2 linked regions of the Aureispira sp. CCB-E genome follow. The protein of the gene in region 2 interacts with the protein of the main gene of each other region in a pairwise test. Links are inferred from orthologs where the notes say so. Each region holds a gene or a part of one and is shown on either strand. Other genes may lie near its edges. The genes, in order: leuS and ligA.

Region 1 (3,688 bases), 940 kb from region 2 along the record:
TTCGTTGGCTAAACTATGAATGCAGACTCAAATTTTAGCATAAATACTTCACAAAACAATGAAGCGTACTTTAGTCCAATGCATAATTAGTTGTAGTAGGTTTTACCATTTGCTGATGGTAAATCATAGCATTACTTCGTTAAAAAATTGTATTAGTTTACTTTGTGAGCGATCTCACGACCGCAGAGAGCTACCATGAAGTAGTACCGCAGGTAACTAAGCTTGCGATCTCATGACCGCAGGGAATAATCAACGGAGTATTATCATAGGTAACTATCAATAAATAGAAAATAACTTTTTACATAAACAGTAAGCAATTATTGCTTACATACCAACAACTATTTAATTATAACAATGGATTACGAATCAAGTGAAATTGAGGCGAAATGGAAACAGTATTGGGCTGAGCATGAGGTATACAAAACTTCTAACGATACCTCAAAACCCAAGTATTATGTATTGGATATGTTCCCCTATCCATCTGGAGCTGGGCTACATGTAGGGCATCCGCTAGGCTATATTGCTAGCGATATTTTTGCTCGATACAAGCGTTTACAAGGTTATAACGTATTGCATCCAATGGGATACGATGCTTTTGGTTTGCCTGCTGAGCAGTACGCCATTCAAACAGGAGTGCACCCTGCTGTTTCTACCAATCAGAATATTAGTTTCTATCGTAAGCAGTTGGATAACTTAGGCTTTTCTTTTGATTGGAGCCGTTCTGTGAATACTTCAGATCCAAAGTATTATAAATGGACACAGCATATTTTCTTGAAATTGTTTGCTCATTATTATAACAATGAAATAGATAAAGCTGAACCGATAGAAAATCTAGTTGAACTATTTGAAAAAGAAGGAAATAAAAATGTTCAGGCTGCTTCTAGCCAAGAAACTATTTTTTCTGCGGATGAATGGAATGGTTACAGTCCCAAAGAACAGGACGATGTATTAATGAATTATCGTTTGGCGTATCGTAAAGTTGGTTTTGTAAACTGGTGCGAAGAATTAGGAACTGTTTTGGCAAATGACGAGGTCAAGGATGGTGTATCGGAGCGAGGAGGATACCCCGTTGTCAAAAAACCAATGCGCCAGTGGGCATTGCGTATTACTGCTTATGCAGAACGTTTGTTGAATGGCTTGGAACAAGTCGAATTTTCAGAAGCTTTAAAGACGCAACAACGCAATTGGATTGGACGTTCAGAAGGAGCACAATTGTTTTTTGACGTACACAATAGCAATGAGAAAATAGAAGTCTTTACAACACGCCCGGATACTATTTTTGGTGCTACATTTATGGTGTTGGCACCAGAGCATGATTTGGTAAAGGAGATTACAACAGAAGCACAAAGACAAGAAATAGAAGATTATCAGGCATATGCCAACAGCCGCTCTGAAAGAGATCGTATGGCTGATGTAAAGTCCATCACAGGTGCTTTCACGGGTGCTTATGCTGTCAATCCATTTACAGGAAACAGAATTCCTATTTGGATTGCCGATTATGTATTGATTGGATATGGAACAGGAGCAATTATGGCTGTTCCTAGCGGAGATGAAAGAGACGAACGTTTTGCAAAACACTTCGGCTTAGAGATTGTACAGGTGGTAGATCAATCGGCTTATGAAGGTGCTGCAATTGGTGATAAAGTGGGCACGATGATTAATTCTGGTTTCTTAAACGGCTTCCCTGTTACAGAAGCAATTACGAAGGCAATTGAAGAAATCAATGCTAAGAATATAGGAGAAGGAAAGATCAATTATCGCTTAAGAGATGCTAACTTTAGCCGTCAGCGTTATTGGGGAGAACCATTTCCCGTGAAATATGACAAAGACGGTGTGGCGCACGCTGAAACGAATTTGCCATTGGAATTACCTACATTGGATAATTTTAAACCAACCAAAGAAGGCAAGGCACCTTTGGCTAGAGCTGAAGAATGGGTGCATCAAGATGGTATGACGCGAGAAATTGATACTATGCCTGGTTTTGCGGGGTCTTCTTGGTATTTCTTACGCTACATGGATCCAAATAATGATGAGGCGCCATTTAGTGCTGAGGCGGTTAATTATTGGAAAGAAGTAGACTTGTATGTCGGTGGAGCTGAACATGCTGTAGGACATTTGATGTATTCTCGTTTTTGGCATAAATTTATGTTTGATCTAGGCATGGTACCAACGCGTGAGCCATATAAAAAATTGGTGAACCAAGGTATGTTGCAGGGAGTTATCGAGTTTTTGTATATGCTCAAAGAAAAACAAGATGGTCAATCTGTATTTGTAAGTGCCGATCAATTGTCAGAATACGATGGGCAAGAGTTTGCTCAAATTCCTGTGCATATTGATTTTGTAACAGATTATGGCAAACCAGAATCTTATTTAAATGAAGAAGGTAGAAAGCAATTTAAGGCTTGGAGACCAGATTATGCAGGGGCTGTTTTTGTAACGAATGCAAAAGGGCAGGTAGTTACTCATAGTGAAATCGGTAAAATTTCTAAGCGTTATTTCAATGTTGTTAATCCTGATGATGTGGTAGCGCAATATGGAACAGACTGTTTCCGTATGTATGAAATGTTCTTGGGGCCATTGGAAGATAGTAAGCCTTGGGATACAAAGGGAATTACAGGAGTATCAAAATTCTTGCGTAAATTCTGGAATTTATTCTACAAGGATGGGCAATGGGCTATCAGCGAGGAAAAAGCAACGCCAGACGAGTTGAAAATTTTGCACACTGCGATTAAAAAAGTGAACCAAGATATTGCTAATTTCTCTTTTAACACTTGCATTGCTCATTTTATGGTGGCAACCAATGACTTAAAGAAAGTTAATTGCAACAAACGAGAAGTTCTAGAACCATTGGTTGTTTTGATGGCTCCGTTTGCACCATTTATTACAGAAGAGTTGTGGCAGCAACTGGGACATGAAGGTTCTGTTCATGCCAACGGGAAATACCCAGAGCACAATCCTGCTTATTTAGTACAAAGTACGATTACGTATCCTGTTTGTGTGAATGGCAAAAAACGTGCAACGGTCACTTTTGCGGCAGATGCGACAAAAGACGCTATTGAGCAAGAAGCTTTGGCTGTTGATGAGGTACAAAAATGGATTGATGGAAAGCCAATTCGAAAGATAATTGTCGTACCTAAGCGAATGGTTAATATTGTAATTTAGTATTGTCCGTATCTATTCTTAATCTCATTATTTAGATTTATAAGGCGGATTATCGTTATAAAAGCTTTGGTGCAAGTACATGGGGTACTTGCACCTTTTTTATTGAATTTTTTTGTCAACAGGCGTAGTTAAAAAAGCAAAGGGCTCACGAACTACTACGCTACGTATACTTATATTTTAAGATGCTACTAGTTTACCGTTTTTTATTACTTTTATTTATAATAATCAGCAAGCCTCTAGCTGCACAAGATTGTGAAAAAGCTTGGATGTATTATGAGCAAAGATTGGAATTAAGCCAAATCACAGAGCGTCATTTTGGTATAAGTGTTCCTGTAGAGAAGATACAGATTGATTTTTTGGGCGCTCCTGTAGGCATTCCTTTTAATTATACGATTCAAAAATATAGTACAGATAACGACCACATCATATTAGAAAATGAAAAGGGTTTATATTTGCATAAAGAGGCGTATCAAGCTTTAGAAGCCATGCGTGTGGAATCAGAGAAAGAAGGAATTTACCTCCAACT
Region 2 (3,313 bases):
GGCGGCGCATATCATCCAAATAGTAGGTGGTACTTAGAATCAACCATCGATTTGAAATACTAAAAGACTCTGTAATTAATTGATGATTGGATTCTAAAATAAATTGCTGTAAGGCAGTTGTTTGTTTAAAGTCTTGAGGGATTTGCAAAATGGGAGACATCATCGAAATAGTTGCCACTTTGTCCTCTAAATGGGTGGTTGACTCTTGAGCTACAATAATAATTTGAGCTGTTCCTCGATGTAATTTCCATAAATTGGGATTGCTATCTTGTTGACAAATTTCTGGTTTAATTCCTAAACTTAAAATAGCGTCATTAACAAGTTGTCTATGTGATTCTAGAATTGGCATTTTTTATGTTGCATTTGTGATGTTTCAACGAACTACTAATGTTTTGTAATTGGGGGTAATTGAGCTCAAGAAGCTGGTAATTCTCTGGCAATCTGAGTGAGCACAACTGCCAGAGAATATTATAAGCATAAAAATCTATTAATGCCCGATAAGCGTCAAGAATTCTTGTTCTGTTAATATTGTAATACCCAACTGTTGAGCTTTGGTCAACTTTGAACCTGCTTTTTCTCCGACCACCAAGTAACTTAATTTAGAACTAACACTGCCAACAGCTTTCCCGCCAGCATTAGCTACCAACTCTTTGGCTTCATCGCGTTTAATTTGAGTTAATGTTCCTGTGAAAACAACCGTTTTTCCTGCCAAAGGAGCATCAGAAGCGACCTCTTTTTTCTGTTCAGATTCCAAGCGATATACGTTAACACCAAGTGCTTCAAATTCGTTTAGAAGCTCAATGGTTTCTGGCAAACTAAACACATCCAACACCTGTTGTGCGACGATAGGACCAATGTCTCGCAATTCGCAAAGTTGTTCCAAAGACCAATTGGCTAAATCTTGAATCTTTTCTACCTCTGCAATTAATATTTTAGAGTTGGTTCTACCAATATGGCGAATTCCCAAGGCGTAAAGCAAGCGGTGTGCAGGATTATTTTTAGTTTTTTCTATAGCGATTTGCAACTTCTCTGCCGATCGTTCTCCAAAGCCTTCGAAAAAGGCAATTCTTTTATAATCTAAACGATAAATATCAGCTAAAGAGTGCAGCATCCCTTCTTTGTAAAAACGCTCAATATAAGCTTCTCCAAAACCGTCAATATTCATTGCGTTTTTGGAGACAAAATGAATCATACGACCTACAATTTGTGCTTCACAACTAGGGTTGACACAGCGCCATACCGCTTCCCCTTCTGGACGCTCCAAGACAGAACTACAAACGGGACAATTGGTAGGGTAGACAACTGGTTTTTCGGAACCATCTCTAAGGTCGGCTAATGTTTTGACAATGTAAGGAATAACATCGCCCGCTCGTTCAACAAGAACCGTATCGCCAATTCGAATGTCTTTTTCTTTGATAAAATCAGCATTGTGCAACGATACATTCGAAATTTTAGCACCAGCTAAGTCAACGGTTTCTAAGCGAGCAACAGGGGTAACGGCTCCAGTTCGACCTACTTGGTAATCAATGTCCAGTAGCTTTGTTGTTGCTTGTTTTGCTTTAAATTTAAAAGCAATAGCCCAACGAGGATGGTGGCTAGTATAACCGCATAATTCTTGCAAATCTAGGCGATTGACCTTGACAACCATTCCATCAATCTCAAAAGGATATGCTTCTCTATTTATTTGCCATTGTTCACAATACGCATTTACCGCTTCAATATCTTGGCAAACCGCACGTTCTACATTTATTTTAGGTACTTTAAAACCTAAATTAGACAAGATTTCGATTTGCTGATTGTGATCTTCAAATTGATTCAAAACGTCATCTCCGTCTATGTTTGTCGCAAATCCCATTTGATAAATAAAAGCATCCAAAGCTCTTTCATTAACCTGTTTGGGATCTTTTAAGCGTAAGCCACCTGTTGCTGCATTTCTAGGATTGGCAAAAAGTTGTTTACCTTCTTTGAAACGATTTTCATTTACTTGTTCAAATAAATCTTTGCGAATGAGTACTTCGCCTCGAAGTTCTACTTTTTGAATGCCATATTTTGAAAAATTTGCTTTTAGAGGAATGGTTCGAATAGCCTTGGCATTTGGCGTAATGTCATCTCCTTGGGCACCATTACCACGAGTAGCAGCGCGAACCAAGTGGTCATTTTCGTAAACCAAAACAATGGTTCCTCCATCAAACTTTGGTTCTACACAATACTCAATTCCAGTAGTTGGTACATCTGCACCAATCATCTTTTTGATGCGTTCGTCAAAGTTATTTAAGTCCTCGGCATTGTATGAATTTTCAAGTGATAGCATAGGAGTTAGGTGCTGAACCGTTTCAAAGTGCTCTGTCAAATCGTTGGAGACACGTTGTGTAGGGGAATCTGTGCGCAATAAATTGGGAAATAAGTCCTCTAAAGCTTCTAATTTCTTAAAAAGGCTATCGTATTCAAAATCACTCAATATGGGTTGGTCTAAAACATAGTAACGCCATTCGTGATAATTGATAACTTCACAAAGTTCATTAATTTGTTGAGCAGCATTCATCTCTGCTGAAGCAACAGGATTAGCTAGTAATTTTTTGGAGCGTTCATACAACGCTTTGTGTTCTGAATCAGAGTACATTATCTTTATGTTATAAATATAGTAGTTCGTTGATTAACTTCTTGCTCTAGTCATGTTCTTTTGCTTTTGTGCTATTAGTACAAGCCTATTAGCAAGCTTAATTATTACTTAATTTTAAGCAACTTCATAAAATGTAATAAGAAAAAACAAGTCATTGATTATTAAATTAATAAAAAAAATCAGCGAACTATTGAAATAGTCAATAGTATGTCAACTTATTGTGTTGTATGACAATAAGCGACTGTAAACAATCATTATGCGATTAGCCAAAGTTTATCTGTCTCGTTTTGTTGGAGGTTTTTAGGAGCCAAAACCAATAGGAGAGGTTTATTTATATTCAAACACACCTGCTAGTTTCTCAGGGCACTTTTTGACCACTTCTTTTTGAAATTCAAGTAGCAAAGCTTTTTTTGTTGCCTTGTTATAACGTTTTCCATATTGGCGGAAATCTTCGGCAAAGCAACCTACCAAATCACTACGATAACCAAAACCATCCTTGCTATACGCATAAAAGTCACTGCCATCAACGGCAGCACAGTTACAAAAATCGTCTGCAAATTCATCCATACCTTTGTTGGCAAAGCTATAATAAAGAACAACAACAAGAATCAACAAGACTACTATTGATGAAAAACCTAAAATAGGCGTTTTATTCTTTTCAACAAAAAGAATCAATTTATCCTTGTTAGACAG

What was found.
Region 1: the proteins of ligA (region 2) and leuS interact in binary tests that used the Escherichia coli proteins (3 or more experiments, as listed by UniProt). The link is inferred for Aureispira sp. CCB-E from one-to-one orthologs.

Annotation. Positions count from the first base shown.
Region 1 is NZ_CP133671.1:3,411,522-3,415,209, forward strand. The notes cover bases 9-3,362. They hold leuS (leucine--tRNA ligase), read left to right. Parts: upstream 9-354; coding sequence 355-3,162; downstream 3,163-3,362. Other genes in these bases: QP953_RS13220 (D-alanyl-D-alanine carboxypeptidase family protein), read left to right, coding at 3,345-3,362. Also shown: more of QP953_RS13220, read left to right, coding at 3,363-3,688.
Region 2 is NZ_CP133671.1:2,473,135-2,476,447, forward strand. Bases 55-3,033 are described here. They hold ligA (NAD-dependent DNA ligase LigA), read right to left. Parts: upstream 2,621-3,033; coding sequence 488-2,620; downstream 55-487. Other genes in these bases: QP953_RS09485 (YbjN domain-containing protein), read right to left, coding at 55-349; QP953_RS09495 (hypothetical protein), read right to left, coding at 2,948-3,033. In the rest of the region: more of QP953_RS09485, read right to left, coding at 1-54; more of QP953_RS09495, read right to left, coding at 3,034-3,313. UniProt on the Escherichia coli protein: DNA ligase that catalyzes the formation of phosphodiester linkages between 5'-phosphoryl and 3'-hydroxyl groups in double-stranded DNA using NAD as a coenzyme and as the energy source for the reaction.